3 regions of the Acidovorax sacchari genome follow, and region 3 is predicted to be linked to each of the others. Evidence: predicted binding sites of a transcription regulator. Region 3 holds the regulator's gene; each other region holds the start of a gene.
The links. Region 3 encodes FNR, which switches genes on or off when oxygen is low (the NO sensors DNR and NnrR bind a similar motif). Its sites were predicted from a motif close to TTGATNNNNATCAA; they were not measured.
Positions count from the first base shown of each region.

Region 1: the regulator FNR is predicted to act here: its motif matches at 2,677-2,690, upstream of ACGHC0_RS16825 (DUF3079 domain-containing protein).
Region 2: the regulator FNR is predicted to act here: its motif matches at 3,607-3,620, upstream of ACGHC0_RS00790 (universal stress protein).

Region 1 covers NZ_AP035783.1:3,797,750-3,805,246, forward strand. Annotated here, with positions in the region: gene ACGHC0_RS16815 (methyl-accepting chemotaxis protein) at 84-1,883, opposite strand; gene ACGHC0_RS16820 (nuclear transport factor 2 family protein) at 2,087-2,581, opposite strand; gene ACGHC0_RS16825 (DUF3079 domain-containing protein) at 2,741-2,977, shown strand; gene ACGHC0_RS16830 (MG2 domain-containing protein) at 3,023-7,497, opposite strand, start outside.
Region 2 covers NZ_AP035783.1:165,063-172,559, reverse strand. Annotated here, with positions in the region: gene ACGHC0_RS00815 (ABC transporter permease) at 1-455, shown strand, start outside; gene ACGHC0_RS00810 (TIGR00725 family protein) at 436-1,011, shown strand; gene ACGHC0_RS00805 (hypothetical protein) at 1,146-1,577, opposite strand; gene ACGHC0_RS00800 (LysR family transcriptional regulator) at 1,704-2,705, shown strand; gene ACGHC0_RS00795 (metallophosphoesterase) at 2,702-3,553, shown strand; gene ACGHC0_RS00790 (universal stress protein) at 3,680-4,105, shown strand; gene ACGHC0_RS00785 (TetR/AcrR family transcriptional regulator) at 4,147-4,731, opposite strand; gene ACGHC0_RS00780 (LysR family transcriptional regulator ArgP) at 4,829-5,743, opposite strand; gene ACGHC0_RS00775 (D-amino acid dehydrogenase) at 5,833-7,167, shown strand; gene ACGHC0_RS00770 (flavodoxin family protein) at 7,226-7,497, shown strand, end outside.
Region 3 covers NZ_AP035783.1:1,829,623-1,837,119, forward strand. Annotated here, with positions in the region: gene ccoP (cytochrome-c oxidase, cbb3-type subunit III) at 1-238, shown strand, start outside; gene ccoG (cytochrome c oxidase accessory protein CcoG) at 356-1,804, shown strand; gene ACGHC0_RS08240 (FixH family protein) at 1,899-2,183, shown strand; gene ACGHC0_RS08245 (hypothetical protein) at 2,268-2,555, shown strand; gene fnr (fumarate/nitrate reduction transcriptional regulator Fnr) at 2,857-3,576, opposite strand; gene hemN (oxygen-independent coproporphyrinogen III oxidase) at 3,794-5,176, shown strand; gene ACGHC0_RS08260 (sulfite exporter TauE/SafE family protein) at 5,205-5,990, shown strand; gene ACGHC0_RS08265 (HD-GYP domain-containing protein) at 6,042-7,388, shown strand; gene ACGHC0_RS08270 (putative bifunctional diguanylate cyclase/phosphodiesterase) at 7,385-7,497, shown strand, end outside.

The DNA.
Region 1 (7,497 bases), 2.0 Mb from region 3:
CCGGGGGAAGCACCCCGGCGGCGCGAAGAGGGCTGGAGGCCCCGATTCTGGCGCAGCGGCGACCAGCCGCCGCAGGGGTGCGCTCAGAAAGACTCCCAATCGCCCTGCCCGCCCTGTCCCGCCATGGCGGGAACCGCCATGAGGCCGGCGCCCGCGACAGCAGGCCGCAGGGAAGGTGCGCGGGCAGGAGACGGCATCTTGGCCGGAGACTTTCTGCGGACGGGCCCGGACGTCCGCGGCGCCGCAACCGCGGCAGACGGCGATGGAGCAGCGGGTGCAACCCTCACCGCGGCGGGAGCCCTCGCCTCGACGGGCTCGGCACGCGGGGCATCCGACGCCAGCCGGAACACGCTGACGGCCTGCACCAGGTCCTGCGCCTGGGACCGGAGGCTGGAGGCCGCTGCCGCCATCTCCTCCACCAGGGCGGCGTTCTGCTGCGTGGTCTGGTCCATCTGGGTGACGGCCTCGCCCACCTGTGCGACGCCCGCACTCTGCTCGCTGCTCGCCGCGCTGATCTCGCCCATGATGTCGGTCACGCGGCGGATGCTGCCCACCACCTCGGTCATGGTGCTGCCGGCCCGGTCGGCCAGTTGCGCGCCGCTTTCCACCCGCTCGACGCTGGCGGTGATGAGTTCCTTGATTTCCTTCGCCGCGCCGGCGCTGCGCTGCGCCAGGCTGCGCACCTCGCCCGCCACCACGGCGAAACCACGTCCCTGCTCGCCGGCACGCGCGGCTTCCACGGCGGCATTCAGGGCCAGGATGTTGGTCTGGAAGGCGATGCCGTCGATGACGTTGATGATGTCGGAGATGCGCCGCGAGCTTTCCGAGATGCCCTTCATGGTGTCCACCACCTGCGACACCACCGTGCCGCCCTGCTCCGCCACGCCGCTCGCGGCCTGGGCCAGCTGGTTGGCCTGGCGTGCGTTGTCCGCGTTCTGCGCCACCGTGGAGCCCAGTTCCTCCATGGAGGCGGCGGTTTCCTCCAGCGCGCTGGCCTGGCTTTCCGTGCGGGACGAGAGGTCGGAATTGCCCTGCGCGATCTGCATGCTGGCCGAGGCGACCGATTCGCTGCCCTGGCGCACGCGGGACACGACGGTGGCGAGCGCCGTGTTCATGTCGCGCAGGCTTTCCAGCAGCAGGCCGACTTCGTCGCGGGCATGGATCTCGATGCGCCGGGTCAGGTCGCCCGCAGCCACCGCCCGGGCCACATCCACCGCCCGGGCGATGGGACGGGTGATGGAGCGGGTCACCCACAGGCCGAGCAGCACGGCCACCACCACGGCCAGCGTGGTCCCGCCGACCTCCACCGCCAGGGCCGTGGCACGGGCGTCTTCCGCCTCGGCCTGGCGTACATCGAGCAGGTCGCGTTCGGCCTTGGAGAACTCGGCCTGCATGTTCCGGAAGCCGTCCATCGCGGCTTTGTCGCGTGCCTTGCCGAACTCGCTGACGAAGGCCTCCATCGGGATCTTGCCGGCATCCACATCGCGGCGCATGTCCTGCAGCGACTGCATCACGGCGGCGAAGTCCGCCTGGCGGGCACGCAGCACGTCGAGCCGTTTCTGCTGCTCCGGGTTGTCCGCGGTGAGCGTGCGCAGCGATTGCCAGGCGGAGTCGAAAGTCTCGCGTCCCTGGTTCCACGGGCCGAGGAAGCCCGTGCTGCCCGACAGCAGGTAACCGCGGGCGCCGGTCTCCATGTTGACCACGCCCAGCAGCATCCGCTGGGCCTCCTCCAGCACCTTGTAGGTGTGGATGTTCATGCTGGTGGCGGCCTTGATGTGGTTCTGGCTCTGGATGGCCACGCCGATCACCACCAGGAAAATCGCGATGACGCCGCCGAATGCCAGCGCGAGCCGTCGGCCCAGGGGCCAGTGGGAAATGTTCATGGAAGTACCGCTTTCGTGCAGGAACGCCGCGCCATGCAGGAAGGGCCGGCCCCGGCCCTCGCCACGCGACATCCGTGGCCAACATCCGTCATGGGAGCACGATCGGGATACTAAAGTTACAAATTAACGCGATTTGTAGGCATTCGGCGTACGTCACTGTCGCGTTCAGACGCACAGAAGGCGTACGCCGATGGCCCTTCTCTTCAGTTCTTCGTGGCCGCGTCCCAGTGTTCGGCGATCTGTCCGTCCTGGATGCGGAACATGTCGAACCATGTGGTCGTATAGGTCTGCCCCGCGTTCTGGGGATCGGGCAGGCTGCGGGCGAAGACCAGGGTGACCATGTCGCCCTCGGCGAGGATGCGCACCAGCGGGGCCCTCACCCGGGGCTGGATGGGCGAGCGCGGCGTGACCTGCGCCAGGAATTGCTTGAAGGGCTCGCGGCCCGTGGCCACCAGCGGGTTGTGCTGGATGTAGTCCTCCTTCATGTAGCGGTCGGCCAGCTCCACCTGGCCGGACTCGAACACTTCCCGCCAGAAGTCGTACACCAGCCGCTTGTTGTGCGCGAGGATCGGGTTATGGGACCACAGCAGCTTGTCGTGGTTCGGTTCTTCCGCCACGGGTACCTGGGCGTGGGCGGAAAGGCACACGGCGGCCGCGCAGGCCAGCGCGGCGCGGGAGAGCAGCAGTCTCACGGTCATCTCATCTCCTGTCGGGTTGAAACGGCCGGGTTATACGGAACATTCCTCCTAACGGAAAGATGATGTCTGCAAACCATGTCAGCAGGTGTGCCGGCTTGATGCAGGGCAAGGCACGTTCCGGCCGGAGGAGCAGACTGCCCCGGTACCTCTCCATCGACCATGGCCCGGAAATTTCCCGAACATCCCGCCCGCCCGGAACGCATCTGCTGGGGCTGCGATCGCTACTGCCCGGCCGAGGCGCTGGCGTGCGGCAACGGCTCGGAGCGCACGCCGCACCCTGCGGAGCTGTTCGGCGAAGACTGGCTCGCATGGTCGCCTGCGGGCGTGCCGCCGGACGGCGATGCCACGCCGGACCCGGGCCAGGCACCGGTGCGATCGCCAGAGACTCACGAATAGCGGGGCCGTTGCGCTGGAACCAGCGCACCGGCCCGCCCCTGCCCGTCAGCGCGCCGCTTCCACCTTCATGCGGGGGTTCGGCGTTTCTCCGAACATCTCGGGCGCGTACATGGCCTCCACCCGCGTGGGCGGGAGCGCGAACTCGCCGACGTTGTTCAGCCGCACGGTGTACTCGGCGGTGAGCGATCCCTTGGACACGTACTCGTAGTAGCCGCGCCAGGCCTCGAAGCTGCGCTCCTCGTAGGCCAGCCAGCCGCTGCCACGCTTCTCGCCCTGCGTCGCGATCTCGGAGTCGCGCCCCAGGCCGTTGCCCAGGATGGTGGCGCCGCCGGGCACCGGGTCGGTGAGCACCACCCAGGTCATGTCGGCAGTGGAGGTCACCTCGAGTTTCACGCGCAGCACGTCGCCGCGGGTGTACCGGCCGGCCACCGCCTGCTCCACGGGCGTGATGGTCTTCTTGACGGTGTAGCCGGCGGAGAACGGCGCCTTCAGCTGCACCGCGGCCACCGACTGCAGCGTGAGCCAGGGCTTGCCGGTGCCTTGCTGCGTCACGGTGAGCGTCTCCTTGCCGCCCGAGGTGCTCCAGGGCAGGAACATGCCGTTGTTGGTCAGGTTGCCGGGCGACGCGGGGGCACCGAACCACGTGGTCTGGTGCGGGGCGCCCGCGGCATCGGCGGTGGAGACGCGGCCTACCTTGCTCCAGTCCACGCTGGCGGTGTTGCCGCCCATCGCCGCGCGGGTGAACCCGGTGACCGGCGTGGCCTCGAACTTCGCGCTGAATTTCTCCAGCGCCAGGCCGCCCCAGAGGTTGGCCGTGGTGGTGTGCCAGGCACCGCCCTGCTGCCGCGCGATGAAGCCGTTGGCCAGGCGGCCCATGTCGTCCTTCCAGGCCGGATCGTCCATCACGGCCAGCATGAGCCGCGCCGTGTTCACGTCACCGTTCTGCATGAGCCACCACCAGTAGTCGTCCTGCTCGGAGCTGAAGATCAGCTTGGTGCCCTGGTAGGACAGGCGGGACTTGAGGATCTGGGTGGCCTCCGCCATGCGCTGCTCGCGCTGCGGTGCATCGGTCACGCGCCGCAGTATGTTCAGCCAGTCGATCACGCTGTGCGTGGGCCACTGGTTGGGCGCCACGGTGATGGACGACAGCATGCGGCCCGTGGCCTTGCCGTAGCGCGACAGCGCCTCGATCGCGGCGAGCTTGCGCATGTCCAGGTCCTTGCGCGGGCTCCAGAAGTCGCGCTGGATGCGGCCTTCCACGAAGGCGATCAGGCCGCGTTCCATCGGCGCACGCACTTCCGGAGAGAGCGCGAAGGCCGGGTCGATGGACGAGGCCTCGTGCGTGGCCGCGAGCAGGTAGGCGGTGAGCGTGTCGCTGCCGCGGTTGCCGCTGCCCGCCTGCGGCGGGAAGTAGCTGGCGAGCCCGTCGCCGTCCAGGTAGGTGGGCAACTGGCCCACCACGGTCTGCCACAGCTTGCCGTCGCGCAGGCCCACGGCCTTGCTGGTCTTCTGCTCCAGGCAGAGGAACGGGTAGTTGGCGAACCAGTCGCGCACGCCCGGCAGGCCCTCGGCGAGCTTGGGCTGCACGGACATCTTCAGCCCCCCGCGGCCGGGGATGGCGTCGGCGGGCGGCTTCACGTCGATGCCGAAGCTGCCGTCCACCTGCACGAGGGTGGCCTGCTGCACCGTCAGCGGCACGGCCGGCACGAGCCGCTGCGTGGCCTTGAGCGCATCGCGCGCGCCGGCGGCGCCGGGCGTGGTGTCGCGCGCCTCGATCTCCCACAGGATCGCCTCGGCCCGCGTGCGGGCGAGCTGCGCGGGCGCGGTCACGTTCCAGGCCACCTCGCGGGATTCGCCGGCCGGGATGTCCACGGTCTGCTTGTCCAGCGAGAGCAGCGTGGCGCGCGGTGCCACCTCGACCTTCATGGCCGCCTTGGTGGTGTTGCGCAGCGTGAACTGGGCGCGGAACTGGTCGTCCTCGCGCACCAGCGGCGGCAGGCCGCTGATGATCTGCAGATCCTGCGTGGCCCGTATGCTGGTGGAGCCGGTGCCGAACTGGCCCGTGCCCGCATCCGCCACCGCGACGATCTTGAAGGTGGTGAGGGCATCGTTCAGCGGCACGGTGACCTGCGCGCGGCCATTGGCGTCCAGGCGCACCGCAGGCTGCCAGAGCAGCAGGGTATCGAGCAGCTCGCGCGTCTGCGCGCGCCCGCCACCGCCGCCTGCCGGCACGGCCTTCTTGCCGTAGTGGCGCCGCCCGATGATCTCCATCTGGGCAGTGGAGGTTTCCACGCCCCAGGCACGCCGCTGCAGCATGGCGTCCAGCAGGTTCCAGCTGGTGTTGGGCATCAGTTCCAGCAGGGCCTGGTCCACCGCGGCCACGGCCACCTCGGCGTTCGCCGCGGGCTTGCCGTCGGGCAGCGTGGCGGCGATGGTGACCAGCGCCTTGCCGCGCACCGGGTAGCTCTCCTTGTCGGCCGTCACCTTCACCTCGATGCGGTGCGCCTTGGCGCCCACCTTGATCTCGGCCAGCCCCAGCCGGTAGGCGGGCTTGGACAGGTCCACCATGGCCGTGGGCGCGACGTATTCCTTGCCCTCGTACCAGAAGGCCGTCCACCACTCGCGCGGCGCCTTGAAGCCCCACGTGAAGAAGCTGTACCAGGGCACCTCGCGCAGCCGTCCGCGCAGCGCGAGCACGCTCACATAGACGTTCGGGCCCCAGCCTTCCTCGATCTTGAGCTGCACCGTCGGATCCTGGCCATTGAGCTGCACCACGCGCATGTCGATGATGCCCTCGCGCTCCACGCTCACCAGCGCCGTAGCCTGGCGGAACGGCATGCGCACCTGCAGCCGGGCGGTCTCGCCGGGCTGGTAGCTCTTCTTCTCGGGCAGCAGGTCGATGCGGTCGTGGTCTTCGCCGCCGAACCACAGCTCGCCCTGCCGCGTCACCCAGACCGATGCGGCCGCCTCGGACTGGTTGCCGTCCTTGTCGCGCGCGGTGGCCACCAGTTCGACCTCCCCGGCCTCATCGAGCCTGGCCTCGCACAGCACCAGCCCGCGGCTGTCGCTCTTGCCGGTGCACACCGTTCCCAGGTCCTTGGTCTCGGTCTTGTTGTCGTAGCTGTAGAAGCCGCCCACCATGCGCTTGCGGCTCGTGGTGGTGATGCGGGCCACGGCCTGCACCTGCACGGGCACGCCCTCCTGCACCTTGCCGTCCAGGCCGAGCGCCAGGGCCTGGAAGCGGATCTTCTGCGCGGCGGACACCCAGCCCTCGGTCTTGATGCCGGCCACCACCGCGGCCGGCCAGACCGTCTGCGTGCTGCGCAGGGTCTGCACTTCGCCGTTGGGGTCGGAATACGTGGCTTCGAGCACGAGGTCCTGCGCGCGGCGGGAATTGGGAATGTTGTCGATCGCCACCTTGCCCGCGCCGTTGCGGTCGAGCGTCACGGCCAGCTTGTCGGCGATCACGCGCGCATCATCGGCCGAGGCGGGCTCCTCGTCGTCGCCGCTGTTTCCGCCCTGGGGCTGCGCGCCCTTGCGGCGCGGCGGCTCGAAGCTGAAGGCGTCGAAATCGGGGAACTGCAGCGGCTTGCCGCGCACCATTGCCGATACGCGCACGGGCAGGTTGGCCGCGCCGCCACCGGACACGTAGTTCACCTGCACGTCCGTGGGCACCGAACGGGGGCGCACCAGCGGCTTCTTGTCGGCCGGCGCGATGCGGCCTTCCAGCACGGGCAGGCGGAACTCCTCCACGCGGAACTCGCCGGAGGTGAAGCTGCGGCCACGGCGGACGTCGTCCCCGCGCAGTTCCACGCTGTACACGCCCAGCTTGGCCGCGGGCGGCAGCGCGAAGGTGCTCTCGGCGCTCAAGCCCCCCGTGGGCGTGCGGCGCCACTGCAGCGGCTGGGTGAATTGCTGGCCGCTGCCCACGTGGGTGATGGCCAGCGTGTGCGGCTCGGCATCAGGCAGGCCGAAGCCCTGGCGGTTCTGCGTGCGCAGGATGTGCTTCATCGACACTGTCTCGCCCGCACGCAGCAGCGTGCGGTCGAAGATGGTGTGCGCTATCTGGTCCGGCTCGGGCTGGCTGCTCGTGGGCACGTTGAAGCGCCATGGCTCGATGCCGCGCTGCCAGTCGCTCCAGGTGAAGGCCATGTCCTGCACGCCGTCGGCGCCCTGGGCGCGCGCGCTCACGAAGTAGGCATTCATGCCCTCCAGGCCGTCACGGCCCGTGCACGAGGGCGGCTGGGGCGACAGGCCGTCGAAGCGCGCGATGCCCTGGGCATCGGTGGTCGCGGTGGCCAGTTCGCGGCCGTCGCAGCCCGACACGCGCACCACCGCACCCGGCACCACCTGTCCCTTGTCGAGCGTGGTGACCCAGGCCGCGGCATTCTCGCGCCCCAGCTTGAAGTGCACGCCCAGGTTGGTCACGAGCGCGGAGGTGCGCACGTACATCGTGCGCCCCGCACCGTGGCGCTCGTCCAGCAGCGAGCGGCCCAGCATCGGCGAGGCGATCTCCACCA
Region 2 (7,497 bases), 1.7 Mb from region 3:
CGGCCAGCGTGGGTGGCTGGATCTACGGCGCGGGTGGACTGGGCCTGGCCTACGCCTACTACCTGGTGCCACGGGTGGCGCTGTCGCTGTACCCCGTGTTCGCCAACCTCGACCTGCGCCCCATGCTGGCCGCGCGCACTCTGGGCGCCACGCGCTGGCGCGCCTTCAACGACACGGTGCTGGCCCAGGTGGCACCCTCGGTGCTGTCCAATGCCTGCCTGGTGGCGGCCATCGCCATGGGCACCTACGGCACGGCGCTGGCATTGGCGGGCACGCAGCTCAATATTCTTCCGCTGATGCTCTATGCCCAGGTGGGCGACGGCGGATCGGATTTCGGCGTGGCGGCGGCCCTCTCTCTGCTGCTGATGGCGCTGTGCGTCATCGTGATGGGCGCAGGCGACGCGCTGGCACGCCGGCGGGAACGGACGACAACGCATGCAAACACAACGCACTGACAGCGCCCATGGTGCCGCAGACGGCGGACCGGACGCCCTGCCGCCCGGCGTGCGGCAGGCCCTGCAGCAGCTGGCCGGGCGCCAGAGCGGCCCCCGGCGCCATCGCCGGCCGGTGGGCATCATCGGCCCGGGCGACGGCGGCGAGCACGAATGCAGCGCCGCACGCCAGGTGGCCCGGGCCCTCGCCGGCGCGGGCATGGCCATCGTCTGCGGCGGGCGCGGAGGGGTCATGGCCGCCGCATCGCAGGGCGCGGCCGAGGCGGGCGGCATCGCCATCGGCCTCCTGCCCGAGGAGGACGAACGCAACGCCAACCCCTGGCTGGGCGTTGCCCTGCCCACGGGCATGGGGGAGATGCGCAACGCGCTCATCGCCCGCAGCGCCGTGTGCCTGATCGCCATCGGCGGCAACATGGGCACGCTGTCGGAAATGGCGCTGGGCCTGAAATGGGGCACGCCCGTCTTCGTGATGCACGGCGACGTGGCCCTGCCGGGCGCGGTGCCGGTGGCCGATGTGGCGGACATGCTGGCCCGCGTGGCGGACTGCCTGCTGCAATAGGCGCCGGAGCGGCCGGACGGGAACAACCGCCCGCTTTTCGGGCGCCCACGAAAAAGGGCACCTCGCGGTGCCCTGAAAAAGGTGCCGGGTCGTGGCCCCGGCCGGCCTCTCCGGGCCGATGGCCCGGAGCCTGATCAATAGTAGCGGCGGATGTTGTCCACGGCGATACCGTTCATGGCGCGGCTCAGATCGGCCATGATGCGGGCATCGTGCAGGGCGGCATTCCAGGTCTTTTCGTCTTCGGCTTCCCGGCGGCGGGCTTCCTTCCAGGCGTGGAAGCCGGCGCGCAGCATGGACGCAGCGCGGCGGACGGGGCCGGCCAGCAGGGCCAGGGCGGTGAAGGCGATCAGCCAGAGCACCATCCAGGCGGTGAGGGTGTGGCCCTCGCTCCAGGTTTCGATGATCTGGTTGGCCACCACCAGCACGGCAGCCACGACGGCGGCCAGGAGCAGCGAGGAGGCGCCGCGTGCGCCTTCGAAGGCGCTCTTCAGCGTGGCGGCAGCCTGTTCGGCGCGTGCCACGCCAGGATGTTCGGTACGGTAGTCGATGTGTACAAAGTTCGTCATGATGCAGACCCTCTCAAACGCTTGTGGCGAAGTTGCCGGGCGAATGGAGGTATCTTAGGGTTTACCCCAGGGTTGTTCCACTTTATATTTTGAATCCCAGACATTCACAGCGATGATGGTTCAGGCATGCAGCCCGTCAATTTCCGCTCGCTCGACCTGAACCTTCTGCGCGTCTTCGACGAGGTCATGGCCGAGCGCAACCTCACCCGCGCCGCAGCCAAGCTCGCGCTCACGCAGCCCGCGGTGAGCAATGCCCTGCGCCGCCTGCGTGAGGTGATGGGCGACGATCTCGTGGTGCGCAGCGGGCAGGGAGTGGAGCCCACGCCCCGGGCTCTGGCCCTCTGGCCCCCGGTAAGGCAGGCGCTGGCCCAGTTGCAGCAGTCGCTCGCCCCCGGCACCTTCGATCCGGGCTCGGCGAACTCCACATTCGTGCTCGCCATGGCCGACGCCACCGGCGCCACGCTGATCCCCCCGCTGGTGGAGATCGTGGAGCGCGAGGCCCCCGGCGTATCGCTGCGGGTGGTGCCGCTGACCACGCGCGATCCGCGCAGCCTGCTGGACGACGAATCCACCGACATGGCCGTGGGCTACTTCCCCGCCGTGATGGCCGACCTCACGGCCCGGGCACAGACCGACAGCGTCATCGCCTATGAAAGCCTGCGGCTCTACGACGGCGAGTATGTCTGCGTGATGCGCCAGGACCATCCCCTGGCGCGCGAACCGCTCACGCTGGACCAGTACTGCGCGGCCCGCCATCTGCTGGTGAGCTTTTCCGGCAAGCCCTACGGCTTCATCGACGAGGCCCTGACCGCGCTCGGCCGCGAGCGGCGCATCGTGCTCACCGTGAACCAGTTCTTCACTGCCGGCCGGGTGGTCGCGACCACCGACCTGCTCACCGTGCTGCCGCGCCACTTCGTGGGCGTGGCCAGCCTGGGCGGGGAACTCGTCTGGCGCCCGCTGCCCATGCCGCTGCCCACCGTGCACGTCGATGCGCTCTGGCACCGCCGCAAGCGCCACGACGCCGCCCACCTCTGGCTGCGGGACGCCATGGCGCGCTCGGCCCGGCACACGGCGGCGCACCCTCCGGCAGCCACGGCAGCGCCCGCACCGGAGAATCCGGGGGCATGAAGATCCAATTGCTGTCCGACCTGCACCTGGAGGCCCACCCCGCGTTCCAGCCCAGTCCCGCACCCGGGGCCGACCTGCTCGTCCTGGCCGGGGACATCGGCTCCTACCAGACCGGTTCCCGCCTCGCGGACGACGACTTCGGGCTGGCACGCTTCTCCCCGCTGCCCCAGCATGCCGGCTGGCCCGTGCCGGTGCTGTTCGTGCCGGGCAACCATGAATACGACCTGCACGACTTCGACGCGGCGCGGGACCGCCTGCGCGCCACCTGCGACCGACTGGGCCTGCAGTGGCTCGACCGCGAAACGGTGGAGCTGCAGGGCGTGCGCTTCGTGGGCACCACGCTCTGGAGCGACTTCGACGCACTGGCCCTGGACAAGAGCGACGGGGGCGCCGACATGGCGCGGTTGCTGCGCCACCGGGACAAGGCCTTCCGCGCCGCCAATTTCTACCTGCGCAAGACCGGAGGCACGCGCGACGGCGAGCCCTTCCTGGCCGAGACGATGCGCGAGGAGGCGCTGCGCTGCCAGGACTGGCTGCGCGGTGCACTGCAGGTCCCTTTTGACGGACCGACAGTAGCGGTCACTCACTTCGCTCCCAGCCTGCGCAGCGCCGATCCCCGCTATGGCCTGGTACCCGGCACGGCAGGCTTCTGCAACGCGCTGGACGACCTGCTGCCCCTGGCACGGGTCTGGATGCACGGCCACCTGCATGCCCCCAGCGACTACACCGCCCAGGGCACCCGCCCGGACGGCAGCACGTGGGCCTGCCGCGTGGTCGCGAACCCGCTGGGCTATGCCGGCAAGGGAGAGCAGGAAACCTTCCGGCCGCATTTCACCGTCACCGTATGATGGCGCCACGGGGAGCCCGCAACCCCGGCCCGCACGCGCACGGCAGCACAAAGATGACCCAGGTCAAGACAACAGGCACAGGCGCGCTTTAGTCTTCCTTCATCCTTTCGTGAGAGCCTTTCCACCATGAAGATCCTTCTGGCCGTCGACGGCAGCGCCTATACCAAGAAGATGCTGGCCTACCTCGCCACGCACGACGAACTGCTCGCAGGCGGAGCGCACGATGTGACCGCCATCACGGTGCAGTCGCCGCTGCCTCCCCGGGCCCGCGCCGCGCTGGGCAAGGACGTGGTCGAGAAGTACTACGCCGACGAGGCCGAGAAGGTCATCGGCCCCGTCGCCAAGTTCCTCGCCCGCCACGGCATCACTGCCAAGCGCCTCGTGAAGACCGGCCCCGTGGGCGAAACCATCGCCAAGGCCGCCGATGCGGGCAAGTTCGACCTGCTGGTCATGGGCTCCCACGGCCACGGCGCCTTGGGCCAGCTCGTCATGGGCTCGGTGAGCACCCAGGTGCTGGCCAGCAGCCGGGTCCCCGTGCTGCTGGTGCGCTGAAGCAGCGGCTTGCCATCGGAAGGCCGCAGAGCAGGCCTCATTCAGGGGGATGACCTGCTTTTCAACCCATCGAAGCAGGTCTGCACCGCCCAGTCCACGATCTGTTCATCGGAGCAGCCACTGTGCTCGCGCAGCATGGACAGCAGTGGGTCGGCGCTGCGGGCATAGATGGAATAGAGGATCACCTCGGCCGGCAGCACCCGGCTCAGCAGGCCTTCGCCCTGCGCGGCGGTGATCCATTCCATGACCCGGGCACTCACGCATTGCAGGGCGCTCTGGTAGGCGGCGCACTCCTTGAGGGGCCGCTGCAGGCCGGAGTTGCGGCTGAGCATCAGTGGCAGTTCGTCGGTGAGTTGCAACGACAGCAGCCAGCGCAGCAGCCGCTGCAGGCAGTCGAGCGGGGGAAGACCGGGGGGCAGCCCTTCGAGGAACTCGCGCAGGCGCTCGACCGCGCGCGCCATGGCCGTGGCGCAGAGGTCTTCCTTGCCGGCGAAATGCTTGTAGAGGCTGGCCTTGGCCACGCCCACCTGGGCGGCGACCTCGTCGAGCGTCATGGCCTCGAAGCCCTTTTCGCCCAGCAACCGGCCTGCGGCGGCGACGATGGCCTGGGCGCGGGCCTCGTGCATCTGTGCCCTGAAGGAGCGGCGGGGTGGCGGGGAAGACGTATTCATGTACACATCTTAGGGCCTGCGTCAAGGACCCACTGTCACGGTCGAGTTGCAGTCACGCGGCTGCGAGCGAGCGCGCGGCGGTGGCCATCAGGGCCTCGGTGAGGGAGTCCAGCACCTCGGATTCCAGATTCCAGCAATGCCAGTAGAGCTGGATCGGCAGGGCGTGGCCGGGCGCGAGGTCCACCAGCGCCCCGCTGGCCAGGGCGGGACGCGCGAGCAATTCAGGCACCACGCCAGCGCCCCAGCCCGCGACCACCGCGCGCACCTGGCCTTCGGAGCTGGGCACGAAGAGGTGGTGCAGCGCCACGCGCTTGAGGCCGAAGGCGCGCATGATGAATTCCGACTGCATGTCGTCCTTGCGGTTGAACGACAGGAACGGCACGTCGCGGAAGTTGTGCGGCGTCAGTCCCTGGGGCAGATACCGGGCCGCCAGGCCCGGAGAGGCCACCGCCACGTAGCGCATGGCCCCCAGCGGCACGACCTTGCATCCCCGCAGCGCCTGCTTGAGCGTGGTCACGCAGCCCAGTACCTGGCCCGAACGCAGCCACTCCTGGGTGAAGTCCTGGTCGTCCACGATGATTTCGATGGGCAGGCGCTGGCGGGCCAGGTCGTGCAGCGCGTCCAGCGCCCAGGTGGCGATGCTGTCGGCATTGATGGCGATGGCGATGCGCTCGTCCTCGCGGGCACCCCCGGGCGCGCTGGGGGCGAGTTCCTGCAGGTCGCGCTCCAGGTCGGCGCGCAGCAGGCGCAGCTGCTTGGTGTGCTTGAGCAGCAGCTGCCCGGCACTCGTCGGCTTGAGCGGCCGGCTGCGCACGATCAGCACGGAGCCCACCTGCGCCTCCAGCGCCCGCAGGCGCTGCGAGACGGCCGACTGGGTGACGTTCAGGCGCTGCGCCGCGCGCTCGAAGCCCCCCTCTTCCACGATGGCGGCCAGGCATTCCAGGGCGGCGGGATCGAAGGTGCTCATGGCGGTCGGCGCATTAGATGAACTGATGAATTTGGAGGAAGTTTAATTCCTCTTCAAAAAAAACGGGCGCCGCCGCACACTGCGGAGCCATGAAAACCATCGTCCTCGGAGCCGGCATCATCGGCATCAGCACCGCGTGGCACCTGCTCGAGCGCGGACACGAAGTCATCGTCGTCGATCGCCAGCCCGACGCATCGCTGGAGACCAGCTACGCCAATGCGGCGCAGATCTCGGTGAGCTATTGCGAACCCTGGGCGAACCGGGAGGCGCCCTGGAAGGCGCTCAAGTGGATGTTCGACAAGGAAGCCCCGCTGCTGTTCCGTCCCCAGCTGGACTGGGACCAGTGGCGCTGGAGCCTGAAGTTCCTCGCGCAATGCAACGACGCCGCCTTTGCCCGCAACGTGCAGCAGATCGTGGCGCTGGGGGCCTACAGCCATGCCGCGCTCAAGGACCTGGTGCGCTCCACCGGCATCGAGTACCACCGGCTCGAACGCGGCATCGCCCACTTCTACACCGACCAGAAATCCTTCGACGCGGCCGGCAAGGCCGTGGACCTGATGCGCCAGTACGGCGTGCAGCGCCGCCTGGTGAGCCGCGACGAGTTGTTGCAGATCGAGCCGGCGTTCCGCGCCTATGGCGACCGCATCACCGGCGGCACCTACACCAGCACCGACGAGAGCGGTGACGCCCGGGTGTTCACCCAGGCGCTGGCCCGCCGCTGCGCCGAGCGGGGTGCGCAGTTCCTCTTCGGGCACGACGTGCTGCGGCTGCAGCGCACGGGCGACGCCATCGACGCCGCCACGGTGCGCTCCCGCGAGCCCGGCTCGGCCGCGCAGGAGTTGCGTGCCGACGCGTTCGTGGTGGCCTGCGGCTCCTATACGGCGCCGCTGCTGCGCACGGTGGGCGTGGATCTGCCCATCTACCCCGGCAAGGGCTACAGCGCCACGTTCCCGCTGCTCAAGCCCGAGGGCGCGCCCATGGTCTCCACCATCGACGACGGCAAGAAGATCGCGATGAGCCGCCTGGGCAATTTCCTGCGCGTGGCCGGCACGATCGAACTGGGGGGTTTCGACCTCTCCCTGGACAGCCCCGTGGCCCGCGCGCGCTGCCACATGCTCTCGCGGCGCATCGCCGAGATCCTGCCCGGCGTGTGCGATACGCGCACGCCGGAGGAAGGCGGCAATCCGCAGTACTGGACCGGGCTGCGCCCCGCCACGCCGACCAACATCCCGTTCATCGGCCGCACCCGCGTGGGCAAGCTCTGGGTGAACGCGGGGCACGGCACGCTGGGCTGGACGCACGGCGCAGGCTCGGGCAAGGCGATGGCCGAGCTGCTGAGCGGCGAGCGGCCCGCGATGGATTTCGGCTTCCTCGGCTTCGGCGCCCAGGGCCGCCAGGCGAGCGCCACGCCGGTCGCCGCCTGACACGGCAACCCGGCCCGGCAGGCGGGCGGGCAGGACATGCAGCGCTACCATCTCGCGCATGCCGTCCTCCTCCCATCTTCTTTTCCTGAACGCCTCCACCCGCGAGCCGGGCCATGTCGGCAACACCGAATGGCTGGCCCGCCAGGCCGCGGCCGCGCTGCCCGCAGGCACCGCCGTGGACTGGCTGCACCTCGCCCGCCTCGACCTGCCGCCGTTCGTGGACCTGCGCCACACCACCGGCACCTACCCCGCGCCCGAAGGCGATCTGCGCACGCTGCTGGATGCCACGCTCGCGGCCTCCGAGATCGTGTTCGTGTCGCCCGTGTACTG
Region 3 (7,497 bases):
TGGCATGGACGGCAAGGGCAACACCGCGCTGGGCGCGCCCAACCTGACCGATGACATCTGGCTCCACGGCTGGGGCGAGGGCGCCATCACCGCCATGGTCAACCACGGCAAGGTGAACCAGATGCCCGCCCAGGCCGGCAAGCTCACCGACGCGCAGATCGGCGTGCTGACCGCCTATGTCTGGGGCCTGTCGAACAAGCCGGGCGCGAACACCGCCGCGGCGGCCCCGGCGAACTGAACCGCGGGACCGGACACGGGGGCGCCGCCGGCCGGCGCGGCCCCCCCTCCGGTCCCACGCGCAACGCCTGCTCCCACGACACGATACAGCCGGCCCACAGAGCAAAGCAGAACCCACATGAAGCCCCCTGACGGAAAGCCGCGCAAGGTCATTCCGATCGCCCCTGCCCCGGCGGACGGCGCATCGGCACAGGCCGAAGTCGTCTCCCTCTACGAAGCCCAGAAGAAGATCTACCCGAGGTCCATCGCCGGCGTATTCGCGCGCTGGCGGTGGGCCATGGTCGCCTTCACGCAGCTGGTGTTCTACGGGCTGCCGTGGCTGCAGTGGGGAGAGCGGCAGATGGTGCTGTTCGACCTGGGCGCGCGGCGCTTCTACCTGTTCGGCCTGGTGCTGTACCCGCAGGACTTCATCTACCTGACGGGACTGCTCATCATCTCGGCGCTCGCGCTCTTCCTGTTCACCGCGGTGGCCGGGCGGCTGTGGTGCGGCTTCTCGTGTCCGCAGACCGTCTATACCGAGATGTTCATGTGGATCGAGCACAAGGTCGAGGGTGACCGGAGCGCGCGCCTGCGGCTGGACAACGGTCCCTGGACCTTCGAGAAGCTCCGCAAGAAGGGCCTGAAGCAGTTCCTGTGGATCGCGGTGTCGGCCTGGACGGGTTTCACCTTCGTGGGCTACTTCGTGCCGATCCGCGAGCTGGGCACCGAGTTGATGGCGCTGCAGGGATCCTGGCAGCTCTTCTGGGTGGTGTTCTACGGTTTCGCCACCTATGGCAACGCCGGCTTCCTGCGTGAGCAGGTCTGCAAGTACATGTGCCCGTACGCGCGCTTCCAGAGCGCGATGTTCGACAAGGACACCCTGATCGTCACGTACGACGAAGTGCGCGGCGAGCCGCGCGGCCCGCGCAACAAGTCGGTGGACCACCGCGCCAGGGGCCTGGGGGATTGCATCGACTGCACGCTGTGCGTGCAGGTCTGCCCCGTGGGCATCGACATCCGCAACGGCCTGCAGTACGAATGCATCGGCTGCGGCCTGTGCGTGGATGCGTGCAACACCGTGATGGACAAGATGAAGTACCCGCGCGGGCTGATCCGCTACTCCACGCAGAACGGTGTGGCGAACCGCTGGACGCAGTCGCAGATGCTGCGCCGCGTGCTGCGGCCGCGCGTGCTCATCTACACGGCCGTGCTGGTGGCGCTCAGCGTCGGCATGCTCACGAGCCTGGCGCTGCGCACGCCGCTCAAGGTGGACGTGGTGCGCGACCGCGCGGCGCTCTCGCGCATCGTGGCGGGCGGGCGGCTGGAGAACGTGTACAGCCTGCAGATCATGAATGCCACCGAGGCGCCCCAGCGCTACCGCATCGCGGCGTCCGGACTGGAAGGGCTGGCTGTCGCTTCGGAGGCCGAGGTGGAGATCGGCGCCGCGCAATCGCGCTGGGTGGCGGTGCGGCTGCAGATTCCGTACGGCTCGGCCGCGCCGGGCTCGCACCCGGTGGCCTTCGAGGTGCAGGCCCTGGAGACGAAGGCCCACGTGAAGGAGAAATCCATCTTCCTCGTGCCGCGCTGAAGCGGCGAGGACGGTTGGTGTTATTCAGTATGGCAGGCCCCTGCCACCCTGTGGTGTGATGGGGCCGAGGTGACGAAGGAAGGAGTTCGAGATGATGGCGAACAAGACGACATCGGCCGCCGCGGCGGCCCAGCCCTGGTGGAAGTTCGGCCACGTGTGGATGGTGATCGCCGGGCCCGCGATCGTGGTGGTCGCCGGCACGGCGACGGCATGGCTCGCCGTGCGGCAGCCCGATCCGGTGGTGGCGGAAGACTATTACCGCCAGGGCATCGAGATCAACCGCACGCTGGAGCGCGAGCGCGCGCGCTCCTCCGCGATGGAGCCGGCGATGAAGGCGCGCAACCACGCGGCCACGCCGGCCGAAGACCAGCCCCGCTGATCCGGCCGCCCCGCCTGGCGGGCCCCCGGGCCCGACGTGTTCCGTTCGTTTTCGACACCGATGACTGCAAAGGAGGAGATCGCGATGAGAACCCAACGCTGGATGTGGATCGCCTGGCCCGCCTTCCTGGTGGCCGGACTGATCGAGATGGTGGTATTCGCCTTCGTGGACCCTGCCGCACTGCACTGGTCCGACCAACCCCTCGCCCTCTCGCGCGAGGGCGTTTATACGGTGGCGTTCTTCGTGTTCTGGGCGCTGTGCATGCTCTCCAGCGCCCTCACCACGCTGCTGTCCATGTCGCCCTTCGAACTCAACCGCTGCCCCGTTCCCGCGGGAGAGCGCCCGATGGAGTGCGGCAAGTTTTCGCAGTGAAGGTTGGGTACTGTCGGCAGATGTGAGGGCTCGCCAATCGGGATGATGTCCCGCATGCAACCAGGCAACCAGAGTCTGCCAGGTCAGGCAGGTCAGGCAGGGGCCCAACATTTGTCGCAGAGCGTTGGCGCAGCGAAAGGCCGACGGACACGCACGGCCTCACCCATCAGAAGGCCGCGGAGCAGGCCAGGCCAGCAGACGCCGTGGAACGGGCTTCGCCCGGCCACCGGCGTCGTCCCCCTTCCCGCCGTGCGCCGCACGGCGAGAGAAGGGGGAAGGCGCGCAGCGCCTCAGGGGGATGTCAGTTACATGCCTGGCTGTTCACGATCCGCTTCAGCGCATCCGGCTCGACGATGCGCACGTGCCGCTGCTTGACCTCGACGATGCCTTCCTCGACGAATTTCGAGAACGTGCGGCTCACGGTCTCCAGCTTGAGGCCCAGGTAGCTGCCGATCTCCTCGCGGGTCATGCGCAGCACCAGTTCGGACTGCGAGAAGCCCCGCGCATGCAGGCGCTGCACGAGGTTGAGCAGGAAGGCCGCGAGGCGCTCCTCGGCGCGCATGCTGCCCAGCAGCAGCATCACGCCGTGCTCGCGCACGATCTCGCGGCTCATGATCTTGTGGACATGGTGCTGCAGGGCCGTGACCTCGCGCGACAGCTCCTCGATGCGCTCGAAGGGCATGACGCACACCTCGGCGTCCTCCAGCGCCACGGCGTCGCAGGTGTGGTGGTCGCTGACGATGCCGTCGAGCCCGATGATCTCGCCGGCCATCTGGAAGCCCGTCACCTGGTCGCGTCCGTCCTCGGTGGCCACGCAGGTCTTGAAGAAGCCCGTGCGGATGGCGAAGAGCGACGTGAAGGCCTCGCCGTTGCGGAACAGCGTGCCGCCGCGCTTGACCTTGCGGCGCGTGGCGACGATGTCATCGATGCGCTGCAGCTGCTGCTCGTTCAGGCCCAGCGGCATGCAGAGCTCGCGCAGGTTGCAGTTCGAGCAGGCGACCTTGATGGTGTGCGGATTCATGGATGAGCAGCCTTCCCTTCTGTGTTCTATCTCGCTGTGCATGCAGGCCGGCCACGGTGCGGACGCATGGCAGGAGCGCAGGCGTGCAAAAAAGAATGTGGCGGGCGACTGTGATGCGTCAATTGTCGCAGCGACGCGCGTCCAAATGCTTGACCGGCGTCAAGGACACGGGCGCGGGACATGGGGCACATTGTGAATTGATAAGGAATTCCGCACCATGAACGCTGTGACTCCCGAGCTTCTGCGCCGATTCGACGTGCCGGGCCCCCGCTATACCTCGTACCCGACCGCGGACCGGTTCGTGGAGGCCTTCGGCGCCGACGAGTACGTGCTGGCGCTGCAGCAGCGCCGCCTCGGCTCGGCCGCCAAGGCCGTGCCTCTTTCGCTGTACGTGCACATCCCGTTCTGCGAATCGCTGTGCTACTACTGCGCGTGCAACAAGATCATCACGCGCCACCCCGAGCGCGCCGACGTGTACCTGCGCTACCTCAGCCGCGAGATCGACCTGCACATGGCGCACTGCGCGCCCGGCCATGCGGTGAGCCAGCTGCACATCGGCGGCGGCAGCCCCACCTTCCTCGGCGACGAGGCGCTGCAGGAACTGATGAACATGCTGCGCCGCAGCTTCACGCTCGTGCCCGGGGGCGAGTATTCCATCGAGGTCGATCCCCGCACGGTGGATGCCGGGCGGCTCGCACGGCTGGCGGAACTGGGCTTCAACCGGCTGAGCTTCGGTGTGCAGGATTTCGACCCGGCCGTGCAGAAGGCGGTGCACCGTGTGCAGCCGGCCGAGCAGGTGTTCGCGCTGGTGCAGGAGGCGCGCCGGATCGGCTTCGAATCCGTCAACGTGGACCTGATCTACGGACTGCCGCGGCAGACCCCCGAATCGTTCGACCGCACGCTGGCCCAGGTGTGCGAGCTGCGGCCCGACCGCATCGCGCTCTATGCCTACGCCCACCTGCCGGAGCGCTTCAAGCCGCAGCGGCGCATCGTGTCGGCCGAGCTGCCGATGGCGTCCGCCAAGGTGTCGATGCTGTCGCGCTCGCTCAACGCCTTCCAGGACGCGGGCTATGTGTACGTGGGCATGGACCACTTCGCGCTGCCGGGCGACGCCCTGGCCGTGGCGAAGCGGCAGGGCCGGCTGCACCGCAACTTCCAGGGCTACAGCACCCAGCCCGACTGCGACCTGATCGCGCTGGGCGTCTCCGCCATCGGCCGCATCGGCGCCACGTACAGCCAGAACGCCAAGACCCTGGACGAGTACTACGATCTCATCAACCAGGGCCGGCTGCCGGTGGTGCGCGGCCTCGCGCTGACGCGTGACGACCTCGTGCGCCGCTCCGTCATCATGGCCCTCATGTGCCAGGGCGAGGTGCTGTTCGAGCCGATGGAGCAGTCGTGGCTGATCGATTTCCGGCGGTACTTCGCGGCGGAGCTCGAGGCGCTCGAAGGCATGGCCGGCGACGGCCTCGTCACGGTGGGCGAGGACGGCATCACCGTGACGGAGATGGGCTGGTTCTTCGTGCGCGGCGTGGCCATGGTGTTCGACCGCTACCTGCAGGCGGACCGCAACCGCGCGCGGTTCTCCCGGATCATCTGAACGTCCTCTTCTTCCCGCAGGAGACGCCATGCCCGATGCACTGATCTGGACGGCCTTCGCCATGGGGCTGGCGGGCGGGCCGCACTGCCTGGCGATGTGCGCGGCTCCCTGCGCCGTGATCGTGGGCGGCGCGCAGCAGGGCAACGGAGTGCCCGCGCAGGCGCCGCTGCGCCGGTACGGCTCCGTGCCTGCCACGGCGGGGGCGCCCGCCGCCTGCGCCGCGCCGGCGGCGACCGGCCTGCTTCGCGGCGGCATGGCGCGCACCGCGGTTTTCCACGTGGCCCGGATGGCCGGCTACGGGCTGGCCGGCGCCGCCGCGGCGCTGGCCATGGACCGCCTGGCCTGGCTCACGCAGCAGTCCGCGGCCCTGCGGCCGGCATGGACGCTGCTGCACGTGGGCATGCTGGCCTGGGGCCTCCTGATGGCCCTGCAGGCGCGCCAGCCGCTCTGGGTGGAGCGCGCAGGCCGCGCGGTCTGGGCCCGTGTCGGCCCGGGCGTGCGCGCTCCGGGCGGGCTGGCGGTGGCGGGGCTGGCGTGGGCCCTGATGCCGTGCGGGCTGCTGTATTCGGCCCTGCTCGTGGCGGCGCTGGCCGGCAGTCCGGCGCAGGGGGCTGCCGCGATGGCCGCGTTCGGCGGTGGAGGCGCACTCTGGCTGCTGGGCGGCGCCTGGGCCTGGCGTCGCCTCCGCTCCCGGGTGGACGCGGCGCGCGCCACCTGGGGAGCGAGGCTCGCCGGCCTGCTGCTGGCGGCCGTGGCCGCCTGGGCGCTCTGGATGGACGTGGGACGCCAGGCGCTGGAGCCCTGGTGTCGCTGAAGCGGTACATTTCTTTCGCATCAGGAAACAGCTACTCACGAACTGGTGATAATGGTTTCGAATGAGAGGCGTTACGCGCCTCTCTCATTTCGTGACCTCCCCGTGAACTCCTCCCTCCTCATCGACGTCGCCCTGTTGCGCGTCGGCATGTACATCCAGTTGGAGCTGGGATGGATGAACCATCCCTTTCCGGTAAGCAGCTTCCGGATTGCATCCGGGGACCAGATCGCCACCCTGCAATCCCTGGGGCTGGAGCAGGTGCGCTGGGTGCCTGCGCGCAGCGATGCCGCGGTGCGCGCGGCGATGGAGGCGCCGGCATCCGCTGCGCAGGGTTCTGCGGAGCCGGCCCCGGTGCCCGGAGCCGGCTCCGGCACCCCGGCCGCCGAGCCGGCGGGCACGCTCCATGCGCGCCTGGAGTCCCAGCGCCGGGCCCTGGCCCGCTGCGACGAGCAGTTCGCGCGGGCCACCCGGGTGTACGAGCGCCTGGCCCTGCACGTGGAGCAGGATCCGGCCGAGGCGCGCAAGGCCACCGAGTCCCTGGTCCGCGGCTGCGTGGACGAACTCATGGCCCACGGCGATTCCGCGGTCCGCCTGCTGTCCGAGCGGGCCGGCACGCGCGCCGCGCTGCATTCCGTCAACGTGGCGGTGCTGTCCCTGCTGCTGGGCAAGTCGCTGGGAATGCGCGGGGAAGACCTGGGTGACCTGGGCATCGCGGCACTGCTGCACGACCTGGGCAAGATCTCCCTGCCGCCGCACGTCGCGCAGCCCAGCGCCGCGCTGGGCCCGGCCGACCAGGCCCTCTACGAGGCGCACGTGGGCGAATCCGTCGTATTGGCGCAGCGCATGGGCCTGGGCCGGGCGGTGGTCTCGGCCATCGCCCAGCACCACGAACGGGCCGATGGCGGCGGTTTTCCGCTCGGACTGCGCGGGGCCGACCTGGGCCGGGCGGGGCAGGTGCTCGCGCTGGTGAACCACTACGACCGGCTGTGCAATCCGCTGCGCGGCGCGGCCCCGCTGACGCCGCACGAGGCGCTGTCCGTCCTGTTCGCCCAGCACAAGTCCCGTTTCGACGCGCAGGTGCTGCAGTGCTTCATCCGCCTGATGGGCGTGTACCCCGCAGGGTCGATCGTGCAGCTCACCAATGAACGCTATGCCATCGTGGTGGCGGTGGACTCGGCCCGGCCGCTGCGGCCGCAGGTCATCGTGCACGACGGCAGCGTGCCGCGCGACGAGGCGCTGGTGCTCGACCTGGAGCGCTCGCCGGACCTGGGCATCCGCCGCAGCCTGCGCCCTGCGCAGCTGCCGCGCGATGCGCTGGACTACCTGTCGCCGCGCAAGCGCATCTGCTACTTCTTCGAAAGGGCACTGGTGGCCGGCGCGGACGAGGTGCCGGAATGAACGGCCCGGCCATCGATATCGCGTGGCGGTCGCTGTTCGCGGGCCTGCGCGAGGCGCTCTGGCTGGTCGATGCGCAGTCGCTGAACGTGGTGCTGTGCAACCGGGCCGC